DNA from 2 places in the Bacillus sp. 1NLA3E genome. Region 2 is predicted to be linked to the other one. Evidence: riboswitches for the same ligand, from Rfam matches in the RefSeq annotation. Region 2 holds a riboswitch; the other holds the start of a gene.
What was found. A riboswitch is a leader RNA that binds a small molecule or an ion and turns the genes downstream of it on or off. The one in region 2 is predicted to bind cyclic di-GMP.
Positions count from the first base shown of each region.

Region 1: it holds a riboswitch for cyclic di-GMP, as region 2 does, so the genes downstream of both, B1NLA3E_RS23785 (anti-repressor SinI family protein) here and B1NLA3E_RS21020 (DUF5667 domain-containing protein) in region 2, are expected to answer to the same signal.

Region 1 is NC_021171.1:1,713,960-1,721,788, reverse strand. It holds gene ssuD (FMNH2-dependent alkanesulfonate monooxygenase) at 1-751, opposite strand, end outside; gene ssuE (NADPH-dependent FMN reductase) at 766-1,317, opposite strand; partial or broken gene B1NLA3E_RS08305 (ABC transporter permease) at 1,405-2,136, opposite strand; gene B1NLA3E_RS08300 (aliphatic sulfonate ABC transporter substrate-binding protein) at 2,296-3,321, opposite strand; gene B1NLA3E_RS08295 (ABC transporter ATP-binding protein) at 3,338-4,105, opposite strand; gene B1NLA3E_RS08290 (YezD family protein) at 4,525-4,707, opposite strand; gene B1NLA3E_RS23785 (anti-repressor SinI family protein) at 5,209-5,349, opposite strand; cyclic di-GMP riboswitch class I at 5,374-5,467, opposite strand; gene B1NLA3E_RS08285 (TasA family protein) at 5,620-6,252, opposite strand; gene B1NLA3E_RS08280 (TasA family protein) at 6,346-7,125, opposite strand; gene sipW (signal peptidase I SipW) at 7,209-7,784, opposite strand.
Region 2 is NC_021171.1:4,382,202-4,390,030, forward strand. It holds gene B1NLA3E_RS21010 (hypothetical protein) at 149-496, shown strand; gene B1NLA3E_RS21015 (VanW family protein) at 611-1,516, shown strand; gene B1NLA3E_RS21020 (DUF5667 domain-containing protein) at 1,770-2,999, opposite strand; cyclic di-GMP riboswitch class I at 3,090-3,179, opposite strand; gene B1NLA3E_RS21025 (hypothetical protein) at 3,461-4,069, shown strand; gene B1NLA3E_RS21030 (hypothetical protein) at 4,201-4,563, opposite strand; gene B1NLA3E_RS21035 (CoB--CoM heterodisulfide reductase iron-sulfur subunit B family protein) at 4,629-5,513, opposite strand; gene B1NLA3E_RS21040 (succinate dehydrogenase/fumarate reductase iron-sulfur subunit) at 5,513-6,469, opposite strand; gene B1NLA3E_RS21045 (FAD-dependent oxidoreductase) at 6,469-7,829, opposite strand, start outside.

The sequences.
Region 1 (7,829 bases), 2.1 Mb from region 2:
CGGAATCTAAATGTTTAATTAGTTTATCTGCTGCTTCCCAAGCTTCTTTTTCTGTTTCTCTTACTATGACATGGAGACGAATTCCGAAGCGAACTGTTCTTCCCTCTTTCTCTGCTAGGCTACGAACTTCCTTAATCTTTTTCTCAACCTCTGCAGGTGGTTCTCCCCATGTGATATAAACATCGGTATGTTTTGCCGCCACAGCGTGACCTGCCGGTGATGATCCACCGAAATAGACTGGAGGATGGGGCTGTTGTACCGGTGGAAATAGTAGGTTCCCTCCTACAACTTTAAGATGTTTCCCTGAAAAATCTACATCTTCTCCTTTTAATAACCCTTTCCAAACTGTTAAGAACTCATCTGTCGCTTCGTAACGTCCATCATGATCAAGGAAAATTCCATCACCAGCCAATTCAACTGGGTCTCCTCCAGCAACCACATTGATCATCACTCGACCATTTGAAACCCGGTCTAGTGTTGAAGTCATTCGAGCCGCAACAGAGGGAAGTGTAAGTCCTGGACGAACCGCAACTAAAAACTTTAGTCTTTCTGTATCAGCAGCAAGGGCACTTGCCAAAATCCAAGGATCCTCGCAAAAATTTCCGGTCGGAATGAGCACACCTGTATAGCCGAGACGATCCGTCGCTTGTGCAATCTGGCGGAAATAACTATATTCCGCTTGTCGTGCCCCCTTTGTAGTTCCTAAATAACGAGTATCACCACTTGAAGGAATAAACCATAAAATCTCCATTATTTGATCCCCCCTTACCCTTTTATCACTAATGTTGGTTGATTATTTACCCTGCTGATTAATTCACTAACATTGTTTCTCAGTCGCTGTTCCGCTTCATTTTCAATAAAGGTTATTTCTGTTTCTCGATACTGAACCTGTGAATCAACCAAATAAACACCATTGACAATATCTGTCGCACCTAATACCGAGAACACAGGTTTAAATGCATATTCAAGTGATAATAGATGCGCAACTGTGCCCCCATTTAAAATCGGTAATATTGTTTTATTCACAAGAGACTTTTCTGGAAGTAAGTCAATAAATGTTTTTAATAACCCTGTATAACTTGCTTTATAGACTGGACTAATAACCACCAAAGCATCAGCACTTTCAATCAGCCTAATTGATTTTTTGATTGCTTCACTGTCCCATTTTGCATAGACCAAATCTTCTGGTGGTAAATCTTTTACGTGGATGAACTCAACCTCGTTGTTTTCTTCCAATAATTCACCCACAAATTTGGCGATTGCCGCTGATCTTGAGAATTCTGCTGGACTGCCTGAAACAATTACAAATTTACCCATGTAAATCCCCTTCCTTTTTGTAAAATAAATATTAGTTTTCCAAGATGTTTACTTACTTTTAGAGCAAAAGAATGTATTACTGCTTCATTAATTCGTTTTATTTTCACCAGAGAAGTGATCTTGCCACTTTAATAGTCTAGTCTCAAAGAGACGGACAACTGAATCTGTAAATTTCCCAACTAATGCAAAAATAATGATGCCCACAAATACAACTTCGGTATTTGAAAATTGTCGTGCATCCATAATCATGTAGCCAATCCCTTCGCTTGATCCCATTAATTCAGCGACTACCAACCCAAGCCAAGCTACTCCAAGTGACAACCGTACACCAAGAAGGATATTTGGAAGTGCAGCAGGAATAATCAATTTGGTAATCAGTTTCAAGCGACTGAATTCCAAGACTCTTGCGACGTCAAACAATTTCGAATCGACACCTCTTATTCCCAAAAACGTATTAACATAGATTGGAAAAAATGCGCCCTTCGCAATCAGTAAAATTTTTGAAGTCTCTCCAAAACCAAACCACAAGATAAACAGTGGTGCGACCGCAAGATGGGGAACAGTCCTGAGCATTTGTAAAGAAGGATCCATAAAATGCTCCGTCTTATTCGAGAATCCTACAAACAAACCAAGTAATAAGCCTAACCCAGCACCAATGACAAATCCGATAGCAGCTCGCCATATACTAATTTCCATGTGGCCCCATAACTCACCAGTGACGATCAGATCTGTAAAGGATCCCAAAATCGCCCACGGAGTCGGTAACAACGTTTTTGAAACTAGTCCGAAGGAACCGACTAATTGCCAAATGGCAACCACAGCTACTGGTAATATGAGCCCTCGTAGCATGACAATGAGTTGTTTTTGTATCGTAACTCTCTTACCACGTTTTTTAATAAATAACGGAGCACGAAACTTAAATATTGGATTGGATGAAAGAGAAACTTCCTTTGTTTTACTCATCAAATTCACCTCCGATTATTTATTTTCTTTTTCTAACTCTTTTAATGCTTTGTTAATAAACGTGTTATCTGCAACCTTTGATACATTTATTTTTTTGTTGATGGCCTTTAAAGAGTATTGGAAGTCGGCGGTGTCCTGTTGTGCTTCCACAATTTTCTCATCAACTGGTACATTAATCGCTACAGAATTTTTCAACACCTGCTTTACCACTTCTGGATCGATTTTTTTCTCTTTTGCATATATTTTAATTGCTTCATCGGTATGCTCATTTTGGTATTTTAGAGCTTTCTCATATATTTTTAAAAACTCAACCACAAGCTCAGGGTGTTCATCTGCAAATTCCCCACGTACAATGGTGAAACTTGGTGAAACGACCTTTAAGGTGTCACCGTCTGCCAAAACTCTGGCGTCATGGTTTATTTGCTGTAAGCTGACAAAAGGATCCCAAATGGCCCAAGCATCAACTGAACCTGTTTCAAACGCAGGTTGCGCTTCATCAGGCTGAAGTTGAATAATCTCAATATCATCTGGTTTTAATCCAGCTTGATCGATGGCACGATACAGTAAATTAAAAGCGCTGCTTCCCTTTGCTACGGCAATTTTTTTACCTTTAAGATCTTTTATATTTTTAATTGGACTATTTTTTTGTACGAGAATGGCATTTCCCTTTAATCCCTTACTGATCGTGTTAATTTCCTTAAAATCAATATCTGCTGCCTGTGCTGAAATGACTGGTGAGTTTCCAACTTGACCGAAATCCAAGCGGTCAGAGGCCATTGCTTCAAAATGAGGTGGACCACTTTGGAATTCTGCCCAGGTTACCTTAGCTCCAACTTTGGCGAAGCCTTCCTCAAACCATCCCTTGTTTTTCGCTAACAGAAGTGGTCCGATGAGTTGTTGAATCCCGATATTGACAGTGACATTTTCACTTTTTGTGGTTGCCTTTACGCTTTCTTGCTTTGATTCTGTGGAGGAACACCCTGCTAGTAAACTCAAACTAAGAATAAATATTAAACCAATAATTTTAAATTTTTTCATGATTTTTATCCCTTTCCGATTAAATTCCGGAACCTTCTACTAAAAGAAGGTCATCCGATTTCTCAAATTCTTCTAAAACGCGTTGTCTAAGCTCCTGAAACGTACGATTTACTTTTTTACGAGGATATGGTAAATCAATTGTAATTGTTTTGCTAACTCTTCCTGGTCTAGGGCTCATAATTACCACGCGTTGTCCAAGATAGATAGATTCATCAAGATCGTGGGTCACTAGAATCATTGTTGTGCCTTTCTTCCTCCAAATATCAAGGAGTACATCTTGCAGGTGAGTCCTTGTGAATGCATCAAGTGCCCCAAACGGTTCATCCAGAAGTAGGACCTCCGGATCTCTAAGTAGCGCTCTGGCTATTGCCACTCTCTGTGACATTCCTCCCGATAATTCCCTTGGGTATGCTTTCTCAAACCCTGTTAATCTGACAATCTCAATTAATTCATCTACCTTCTTCCTTACTTCAGGATCTTTTAAAGATAGATCTGCTGCAATATTTTTTTCGACAGTCAACCATGGGAAAAGACGATGCTCTTGGAATATGAACCCTTGCTTAATTCCTGGACCTTTAAGGTCGACATTACTAATTTTCACTGTACCTTCAAAATTGAGATCGAGCCCTACAACAATCTTTAATAAGGTACTCTTCCCACACCCACTTGGACCAATAATCGTAATGAATTCTCCTTTGTTAATATGTAAATTGACATCCTGCAAAGCTTGAATAACTTGTTGTGATTTTATAAAGGTTCGATTCAACGATTCAATGACTACACTCATCCTTGCTTCCCCTCCTCCTTCTTGTTTGCTCCAGACTTACCCAAAAACGACAAATTTGCCTTCCCCCTATCAACACTTACTGATTTAAAAAAAGAATAAAAAAAAGACTGCTATCTTTTATCAATATAAAAAAAAAGAAGAGCAGCCTTCAGTTGTCTGATAAGCCAAATATCTTATTAAGTTGTCTAATTTGTATTAACCGTAATAAACGGCTATAAATTTTAGTTTTAAACATCTCTAAAGCTTTCAGTCCTTCCGTTATCGGATAGCAACTGCTGATATCCTAAGAAATGTTAAATAATTTCCTAATAATTGCTATATTATCCTTATTTATCACATAAGTCAACTTGGAATTTAAAATAAACTAATCATTTCGAAAAATACAAATAACTCGATCATCATTTCTTAGTTAAAAGCTCTTAATTATAAGTTTGTACTGCCCTATTGGTCTTTGATTTACTTTTTGAAATAAAACGATTTTTCTCGGTTTTGTCCACTTGTGTAATTTGCCCGTCATGAATGGTAATCACGAGAGAACCAAATTGCAAATCCTTTAATGAATCCAAAATATATTTCTTTTTCTCTTGTTCAAAATCTGCCATTTTATCATTCTCCTCTCAATTTTGAAATCTACGATAATCATTTATCTCATTAAAGAATCCATCATATTTAATTAAGAAAGATGAATCCCCCCTTTTTTTTTGAGTAATAAAAAAGGCGCATACTTTTATTAAGTATGCGCCTTCGGTTTATCCAATCAGCATGCACTATTAGCTTGAAGGATTCCCCACTTTTCAGACAAAACATATATCAGGTGGGAATTCCAAGTTATTATGTTAAATATTACCTAACAATATCTTCATCTTATCCTCACTTATCCTACCTGTCAAGTGTGATTTTGAAATTCAAAAATTCCCCTATCATTTTCTTTAATGAAATACCTATAATGAACAACCACGAATACTTGAATCAAAAAAAGCAAAAAAATAAGCTGAATTTTGGTTATTCCAAAATAGCAGCTTATTTTTTTTGTCTTACATCATCTATGTTATTAATAACCATTATGATCAATTCGAATCTTCCTTTTCATTTTAGTTTTCTATCTAATGAGGTATACTTTGTGTAGATTCATCCAAAAATGACCTAATCTCCTCTTCTGACAACCCCATATCCAGAGCATTCATTATTAGCTCAACCCATTCCAAATCTAATTCCTCATGACTAAGTATTACTCCCCCTACCATTCCTCTCCCTCCAGCCCAATTATTTCAGGCAGCCCAGCCGTCATAATCAGAGAACTCCTCTAATTTTAGACCTGTAACTTTGCGTCACTATCTTTCAATAGATTTGCCTTTTACTGTTCACCGATACAAAATTGTTGTTCGAAAAGAAATAAATCCTAAGAGGTCAAAAACTTTTCAATGGATATCATGAGGTAGTATATAATAGACATCATGGGTATATTATATCATCTATGGACACTCGTTCCTAATAATACGAATTCAATAATTTTTTTATTCAGCTTTTTTCGAAGAAAGGCGAGCTAATCGTTTTCCACTTGAAATTTTTTTACTTAACAAAAATGTACCACCACCAAGGGCTAGGAATGCTCCGGCAATTAATAAATTATAAATACCAGTTGCGCTATTAGGAAGTTTATACCCGGCAACTGATAAGACTCCACCATTTGTCCCATCAACAAAAAACCTAAGCTGGAATTCACTATTAAGATTTTGAAATTCATTTCCAAGTTCAATAGGTATATAGATATTAAATTTTAGTATCTCTGAAGCATGCCTTTTCAATTCCCTTGAATCTAATTTTTGAAGATCCTTAAATTTCCCATCAAATATTACACCATTTTTATCTTCAACTTTTAATAATAATTCATTATAAAATTTTTCAGACCCATTTAAAAAGCTATTTGAAAATAGATACTTAATATCCTGGTCCCCATTATTTTTAACTTCTATTTCTTTAATGTAAGTATCGCCTGGTCTCCCACTTTTTATATCAAAGAAAACTTTCTCGGGACTTGTTGAAATATCAATTTCTTTTTTAGTCCCATTGGCATTAATTAAACTTAAGGGGGAATACAAGGAATAAATGGTGACAATTATTAATATAACAAAGGATTTTTTTAACATATTTACCCCCCATTTCCCCTTTTTTTAAAAGAGGTGGATAATAACCCTACCTTTAAAACAAAATATCTTTCTGTATTTAGTAAATTTATTTTTCTAATCCTGCCAAGCAGGCGCGTCAACTACTGCTGGTTGGTTAGCAACATTACTAGTTGAATCAGTTGTTGCACGGTCACCAATTATCCCATTACCTGTAAGGTTTCCGTTAGGTGCATTTTGATCATGATATTTTGGAGCCATTACTTGCCTTGCATCGAAGTTAAAGGCAACTTTTGCTACCATACCTTGTAAATTATTTTGCGGCTGTCCAGAGTCTTTAAACTCTATGATGATACGATATCTATTTGTTTCACTTGAATTTATTCCCAGAGGTGTTAAATTTAGTTTTCCATTTTTAATATAGTCAGCTTTGATTTTTCCTGCAAAATCTCCAGCAATCGCTTCTCTTAATGAAATATCCTGAGAGTTAATAAGGAGATAACCAGCATCTGGTGCATCTGGGTCAATATAAGGTGGTGTTGCATCAACAAAGTATTTTACATTTAGGGCATCCAAAAATTGATCAGAAGTTCCACCTGTGCCTAACGGATTTGTTACATTAGCCGTTACACCCATGAATACATCTTCAATAGCAAGGCTTCCGGAATTTTTTAATACAAATTGTCTTTCAAAACTGTCACCAGGTTGGATATTACTTAAGTCAAAGTTAAGTGGAAAATCCCATGCTTTCTGTAATTCAACATTTAATGTGCCTGCTGCAAATCCATTATGAAGGGTTGCTGCATCACTAAAATAAGCGAATGTACCACCACCGATTAGTGATAAACCTAGTGCAGCTGATGCTGCTCCTAACCCTAACTTTCTTTTAATACTCATTCCCTTTTCCTCCCTTTTCCACCTCTTTAAAGAGGTATGTAAATTTATGATGGATCCTTATGACAACATAAGGAAAACAACCGTTAAATAGTTTCATGACCGTCTTTTAGTTCTTTCTCCCTACCCTTATCAAGTTCTTTTACAGCTTTGAAAATTGTAACCCCTGAATATGCAAGCAATATTATCCCTGGCAATATAAGTAATAGCGAAATTCCTTGTTTTGATTTTGCAAAATCTATTAAGTAGCCCGCGTAAGGGACAGTAAATCCAGTGTATTTTCCAACTACATTTTGTGAAAGTACGGCATTTGCATCTGGATCCTGGTTATTATCCCCTTTTGTTTTATACATTGTTTGATTACCATCTTTATTAACTTCAACTATTCTGTGTGTAACTAACTTATTATCTGATTCCATAAATGTTATTACATCTTTCTTTTTTAGGCTTGCAGGATCACTAACAGGTTTTATTGCAATTATCGAGCCTGTCTTAAAGGTTGGTTCCATTGAACCAGATAATACGGTTTTTAATTGATAGCCAAGAAACTGTGGTTCTCCACCTGCAATTTTCGAAGAAATCACTATATAAACCATAAAAATTAATAAAAGAAAAAGTAGTATTGTAATAAAGTTGCTAACAATTTTCATGCTTTTTTTCATAGATTTCACCTCATTATTCATACTCATTATTTATTGACTTATAAT
Region 2 (7,829 bases):
TTAATGGAACTATTACTCACCTTCTCTTTATAACCTTTGAATAAAACTCACTTTTAAGAATAATCCAGTGAAAGTAAATATTTAACAGGGACGATAAAGCTATAATATATAGAGGGAGATTAATACATATTAATTGGAGGACTTTATTATGCAAACTTATATACTTATTGCATTTTTTCTTTTGATATTAATCTTATCCATCGTAGCATTTCGGTACTCGCAGAAATTAATTGTCCGTTTAGCACCACCGCTTATAACCTTACTTGTGTTGTTTTTGGGCTTGATGATTTCTATTTATTTTAATAGTGAATTCATTTTCGCCTATTTATTCCTTAATTTATTGCCTAATTTACTTGGGCTCATTGTTGCCAGTATTGTATTGCATATTGTTCTTCGTTTGTTCAAACAGCGAAAAATTGATAAGACTGGCGTCATTGGGGTTGCTGTTATATTAGTGATTTTTGTTGTGTGGAATTACTTACAAAGATTTATTTGATGTTTATTTTTCCAAAAGCCAGCCACCTGTACGCAAAAAGAATCTTCTATTTCTGCCACATGAAACGAATTCATCTTACCCATACTATGTGAGGGGTGAATTTAATTGAATTTCATGTGGTTTTTTGCGTTTATTTTTCTAAGTCAAACGACCGAGGTACCAGCAGATAATTTATCAATCAACCTGAATGGTGATAACATTGCTGTGGTGAACCGTTCCGATTTTATGATGCCTATTCAAATGCTTCCTTTTTTTAATAAAAACAGCTTGTTACAGCTCGAGGAAAAAGTGGCTCAGCAAATTAAGAAAGAACCAGTCAATGCAGGTCTGGACCAAAGCGGAAATATTTATGCCGAAAAAACTGGTGCTGTGCTAAACCGAAGCAAATTTACGGAGCAGTTCTACAAGTACTTCTACAGCACTGGGCCCGCAACAATCGAAGTCCCTGTTCGCGCAATATACCCGCGAATTGATAGCGAACTGATTTCTGATATTAGGACTGAGATGCTTGGACATTATGTGACTTATTATAATTCTAGAAATGAAGAACGTTCCCATAATATTTATCTAGCGACTGCTAAGATTAATAATACCGTGATTTTTCCTGGGGAGAAGTTTTCTTTTAATCGGATTGTCGGAAAAAGGACGAAAGCGAAAGGATATTTACCGGCACCGGTGATTGTTAAAGGCGAGCTTTCAGAGGGAATCGGGGGCGGGATTTGTCAGGTGTCCTCGACATTGTATAATGCTGTGGATCAGTCGGGATTAGAGATTGTGGAGCGTTATTCCCACAGCAAGAAGGTCCCTTATGTTCCTGACGGCCGGGATGCAACGGTCAGTTGGTACGGTCCCGATTTCACCTTTAAAAACAAGTATAATCAGCCTGTGCTCATTCGGGCTCAGTCCGGTAATGGCAGAATGATTGTGATGATATTTTCCTCTGATGGTATCAATTATAATCCACGGAAAGTACCGCGTATGTCAGGAAAATTGCCTAAAGAAATACCTGCGCCCCTATAAGGAAGGGACGCAGGTATTTTGGTTTTGATTATTTTATTTTGACTTCTCACAGCATTTTAACACTTTAAAGCACCGGGGGTCAGGCGCCACTCAGCGCTTTAACGCAATAAAGCGTCTGCTGTTTTATTGTTCTTTTTAGTTCTTCGGCTCAGAGTGAGGTAACCCTGGACTTTGTCTAATTCATTTAATAAAAAAAGAGACCAGACTTCCTTTTGGATTAATTCTCCCGAAAGTCTGGCACTTTTATTGATTTTTATTTTCCGTTATTTTCTTTTGATTGTTGTTGTTTTCCATGATCTATTGCAGTTTCTAGAGCTTGTTTTGCTTGTGTTTTTGCTGCCTCAGCGGTTTGCTTGGCCTGCATTTTTGCAGTTTCTTCTATCTGTTTTGCTTGAACTTTTGCTGCCTCAGCAGTTTGTTTGGCGACTTCCGCTGTTTGTTTTGCTTTTTCGGCAACTTGGTCAGGTTTCTGGCTTGTTTTCTTAACATCAGCATTTGGTTTACTTGTATTTTCTGTTGAAGTGGCTAATGGAGACGCTGTTTCTTCTTCAATTGCAGCGGCTGGTAAGGCTTCTGTTGACACCGCACCATCCGCAGCCAACTCATCTGTGTCTATTTTTTCAACTTCAGTTTGATTATCGTCTTCTACTGCCGAATCTTGATTAAGTTTCGTTGCAAGTTTATCTTTTTTAGCATTAAGCTGTTTTAACTTTTTCGTATATTTTTCTGTTGCTTTCGTGTTTCCCTCGGCTTTCGCTGTTTCGATTGCTTGCTCTAGATAATCTATCTTTTTAGAGAGGGCTTGAGCCTTAACTTGAGTCATAGTAATGTTAAGTTCTTGCATCACTCCGCCGATTTCTGTTTCTCCACTGTTTAAAAGGGCGACTATTTCTTCAACCGTCTTCCCGCTAATCTCAGAAAGGGCGATCACCTTTGCAATTTCTCCGTATCCAAGGTCCTCACTACGTAATGCTTTAACAACATCTGTATCAAGTCCCTGTACTACGTTGGCAACTAGAAAAGCTTCGTCCTGTTGTTCCTTGACCTCAACTTTTTGGTCTTCACTTAGTTGATTGGCCAGATCTTCATCAATTTCTGCAGCGTCTGCTAATTGCTCCCCAAGCTCTTGTTTTGTTTGGTCCTCAACCTCTTCATTAGCTACGACATCAGAAACCGCGTCCTGAGCCTCTGCAAGGACCTCAGTATAATCAGATATGGTCTCCGTAACTAATTCCGGTTGTTCTTCTACCGTCATTGCCTCCGCTTCAGCAAGTCGTTCATCAGCTTGCTCTAGCAAAAGGTCGGCTTCCTTTACAGCGTCAGTAGTAACTGCTAATTCTACCTCTTCATAAAGCTTGTCCACTGGATAAAGAAATTCGTCAGGCGTTATTCCAGCAGTGTCTGTCACCTCGGAATTTGCGCTCACTGAAGTTCCCATTGCAAACAAAAGAGTAAGCGCTGTTAAGCAAATTCTTCTTTTCATCGTTTTTTCCTCCTACAAGTAATTTATAACGATTAAAGCCCTTAGGAGATAATAAAAAAACTACTCCGAAGAATAGTAAGCAGCTTACTCTTCGGCAACTGGCTGGCATCATCAATGAATACGATCTTAGCCCCTATAGCTTTGCGTCCCTGAATTTCCCCAGGTTTGCCCTTTCGGATTTTAATAGTCATTTTAATTATAAGATTACTAGAAATAAATGGGAAGATAATTTCCTAATATAATAAAAATCAAATAGAGGTGCCCACCGCTCACTCCTTCTCTTTAATGCTTTACTTTTAACGGTGGTCAGGCACCGAATGACGACTTAAAGCTGTACCGAGCCACCGATTCTTGCAAATTTCCCGGTATTTCTTCACAATATTAGTAGATGATATTAGTACTGTTTTTGATCGCTTATTTAATCCGATTTGCTTTTTTGCAAAAAATGAGGAGGCTCCGTTATGCATACTCCCTCTGATAACAATTCCGGAAAGTCAATCAAGAAGGACCCTAATTTAACAAGAAAGCGTCTATTTCGTTTTATTGGTTTATTAGGATTATTATTACTTTTATATATCTTCTCAGACAAAATTATCAATCTTTATAACCGCTATTTTGTCAACGAGGACAAGCTGTTGGTCACATATTTGGATAAAACAGACCTTTACAATGACGATAGTGATGCAATCGTTAAAAACGTTAAACTTAAATTATTTCGTTTATCTGCTGAGGAATATTCGGTGGAGATCAAAAATACTCAAGACCAGCTTCAGGAACTGACAAAGACAACCAAGAATCTTAAAACACCGAAAGGCTTTAGCAACCATAAAAAATCCTTCATGGCGGTAATGAAGGAACGAATGTTGGTATTATCTTATTTAGATAAGGCTAGGAAGGACAATAGTTTTGATGAGCTAAACGCCCACTTTGATGAATTGGCCCACAAACAGGAACTGGAGCGATCCAGCCTCAAAAAAGCCTTCGATGATGCTGGCATTGAATATAAAGAGCTTGGAGATGGCTCGTTTCGGTATTGGTACAAGAGCCATTCCGCAAAACCGATTCGCTAAAACAGAAACAACGCAAAAAATCCCCTTCACATGTAAGGGGATTTTTCGCGTATAAAAGTGCCAGGGGGGCTTTGGCACTCTCTACTGCTTTAACTCTTCACAGCGCCGGGGGTCAGGCACCACTTAGTGGTTTAGCGCGTTAAAGCAGCCGCGGCAGTCCCGGTTTTGTAGTGTTGATATACTCCGGTGTTGATGGAGATTTTCACTAGTTGGTTGATGTCGGTTTTCCAGGAGTGGTCTAGGTTTGTTGGATCGACGGTTGCGACTCCATATTTTAGTTTGATCCACTTCTGGGTATCTTCGTCTTGGAAGTAGCCGGAAATTGTTGTTGATAATGGATGAAAGGCTTTTTTACTTGAGTGAATCCTGCCATGGTAAATATGGCTTTCACCGTATTGGTCATGAATCCAGTCGTCTTCAATATTCAACAACCACAGCTTCCCACTACCAACCTTCCCGACTAATTTAGCCTTTTTCTCAAAGGTATATTTCATTTAAAATATCCCCTTACTTCAAAATCTTATGACGCTTGGTACCATAGCAAAACTCACTTAACTTATTAAACAGTCATTAACGATCCTTTTAATGCCGGAATCGCATCTACGACGTGTCTTTGGATCGCCAGCTCTTCAGGTGAGAAACCTAGGGCAAGACCGATCAACTGCGGTAAGTGCAGGATTGGCATCGTAATATCTTCGCTAAATCCTTTTTGTGCGTCAGGCTGATATGCATCAAGCTGCATTTGACAAAGCGGACATGGAGTGACGATGCAATCTGCACCTGCATATTTTGGTGACAGACAGTTTTTGCCTGTTAAATCCATTACTTCTTTTTCAGCTGGAAAAACAGCATGGAAACCACAGCAAGCTAATCTTTGATCAAAGTCAACACTCTCTGCCCCAAGCACCTCGGCAACCATTTCCATCGATTGCGGATTCATATGGTTTTCAAAGCCCATGATATCGGGTGGCATGGTAATATGACAGCCATAGAAATTAGCTACTTTTAAACCAGTTAATGGTCTTTTTACTTTTTTGCGTAGATTTTCCAAACCATAATCTTCAATTAATGCCCAAAGGAAATGCGTTACTTCAGTTGTACCCTTGTACTGAAGTCCCGCTCTGCTTAGGCCTTCATTTACTTTAGTGCGAAGCTTTTCATTTTTATCCATTTTTAACTTAGCTGTTCTTAGCATTAATGTACATGTATTACAAACAGTCAATAATTTTAACGTGCCTAGCTCTTCTGCCAAAGCAATGTTTCTAGCGTTAATAGACGTGGCTAAGAAATTATCGACATCTTGAATGTGGCTTGCCCCACAGCAAGTCCAACCATTTAATTCTATTAATTCAATCCCTAATGCAGATGCTACTTTTTTAGTAGAAATCATAAGCTCTTCTGCTGCTGATTCCAATGTACATCCTGGGAAAAAGGCGTATTTCATTAGTCGTTTACCTCCTGTGCAAACTTATAAATCTCTCTAATTCCTTTAATACCTTCGACAGCCTTTGGCATATGAAGCGGGTTGATTTTACCCTTTTTAATCATTCTCAAGGCAAACGGAACACGGGCCTTCACGGTATTGAGGACACCTTCTGTTTTAATTGGTAGCATGACTTCATTTAGGCGACCTTTGCTCTTTACATCATCATGGAAAGCAAAAGCGTGTCGTGCTCCTAAGTTTTTCACTTCACCCATTTTGATAGATTCTGAGCGTAAGTAAGCAATCTGTTCTGTTAATGGAATACCCTTTGGACATTTTGTCACACACTGCATACAGTGGAGGCATTTCCATAATTCATTTTCATAAACTGGACGAATATGCTCTTGTGGTGAACCGTCCCGTGAATCAACAGCAAAGCGGTAAGCACGATTTAGGATAAACGGATCCAAATATGTTCCATCATTTATTGCAAGCTGGTTACATTCTGATGCACAAACACCGCACAAAATACAATCGGTTGGGGAGGAAATATCATGGTAATCGTCCTCAGCCTGAATAAAGCCATCCTCTTTACTGCCCTCATCTGAAGGGATCAACCACGGCTTAACCTGCTCCATTTTTTCCATCTTAGGTTCCCAAGCAATTGCCAAATCCTTGATCACGTCAAAATTTTTCAAAGGTTCAAAGGTTAAGTAATTAGTAGAAAATGTTTCTAAAACCTCATCCAATGAAGTTTTACATGATAGAAACGCATGGTCATTTACTCTAACGGCACAGCTTCCGCAAATGGCATGGCGACAGGCGGAGGTGAACGTTAATGTCGGGTCTAGCTGCTCGCGAATCGAAGTTAAGGCCCAAAGAATGGTTTTCCCTTTTTCATACGGAAGTTCATAATTGTCATACCATTCGCGCTCGCCGTCAAATCTCTTAATTTTAAAATAAATTGTCGTAAACATTAGTACTTCCGCTCCTCCGGTTGATATTTCGTGATTTTTACCGGGATGTAATCTAACCGATAGTTATTCCCTTCCTTATGGATCAACGTGTGTTTAAGGAAGTCACCATCATTACGTACAGGGTAATCCGATCTAGAATGAGAGCCCCTGCTTTCTTTTCGGTTGATTGCTCCCATGGTCACTGCCTTTGCGAGCTTTAATAGATTTCCAATTTCAACATAGTTGAGGAAAGCCATATTGTATTTTAACGAAGGATCTCCACAAAAAGCCTCTTTATATTCTTCTAAAAGCTGCTCTACTGTTTTAGATGCTTCGACCATTTCTTCTTCAGTCCGGAAAATCCCAACATTGTACCACATTGTTTCCGCTAATCGATCACGGATACTAAACATGTTGATTCCAGTCTTTTTACTGCGAATCTTTTCAAATTCGTTTTCCCATTTTTGCGTTTCGGCCTCAAGTTTTTTCGTTCCTGCGAAAGAACGTCTCTTAGCCGTTTCTTTTGCACCAAGTCCGGCATACTTACCGAACAGAACAACATCGGCAACTGAGTTTCCACCAAGACGGTTCGCACCGTGAATCGATACGCTTGAGCATTCGCCGGCAGCGTGAACACCTTCGATTGGTGTACTGCAAGTTTTATAGTCACTTACATGGATGCCGCCCATCATATAATGACAGCTTGGACGAATCGGTACTGGTTCTTTAATTAAATCAACGCCTTCAAAATCCATTGCCAATTCCCGTACTTGCGGCAGGCGTTCCATGATTTTTTCCTCACCTAAATGGCGCAGGTCCATTAGCACGTAAGAACTCATTCCTTCACCAAAGCCGCGGCCTTCTTTAATTTCTGTTTCGATTGAGCGTGAAACAAGGTCACGAGGTCCTAACTCCATTTTTTCAGGAGCATAACGGGCCATAAACCGTTCTCCGTCCTTATTCAATAAATAACCGCCCTCGCCCCGGCATGCTTCTGATAAAAGCACCCCAGTTGACGCTAAACCAGTTGGATGAAATTGGACAAACTCTGGATCCTTTAATGGAATTCCTGCTTCGAAGCAAGCCGCCGTTCCATCACCAGTCATGTTGATCGCATTGGTGGTTCTGCTCCAATAAATACGACCAAACCCGCCTGTTGCGATCACAACTGCTTTAGCTTGAATTGGCTGAATTTCTCCAGTTCGCATTTCCATCGCTACGATTCCTTCGAACTTGCCATCTTCGACCGCAACCGATAACAGATGCCAGTCATCAAGAAACTCGACTTTGTTCTTTAAGCACTGTTCATACAAGGCATGAAGAATAACGTGACCCGTTTTATCAGCTGAATAACATGTTCTCGGACTTGATGCACCACCAA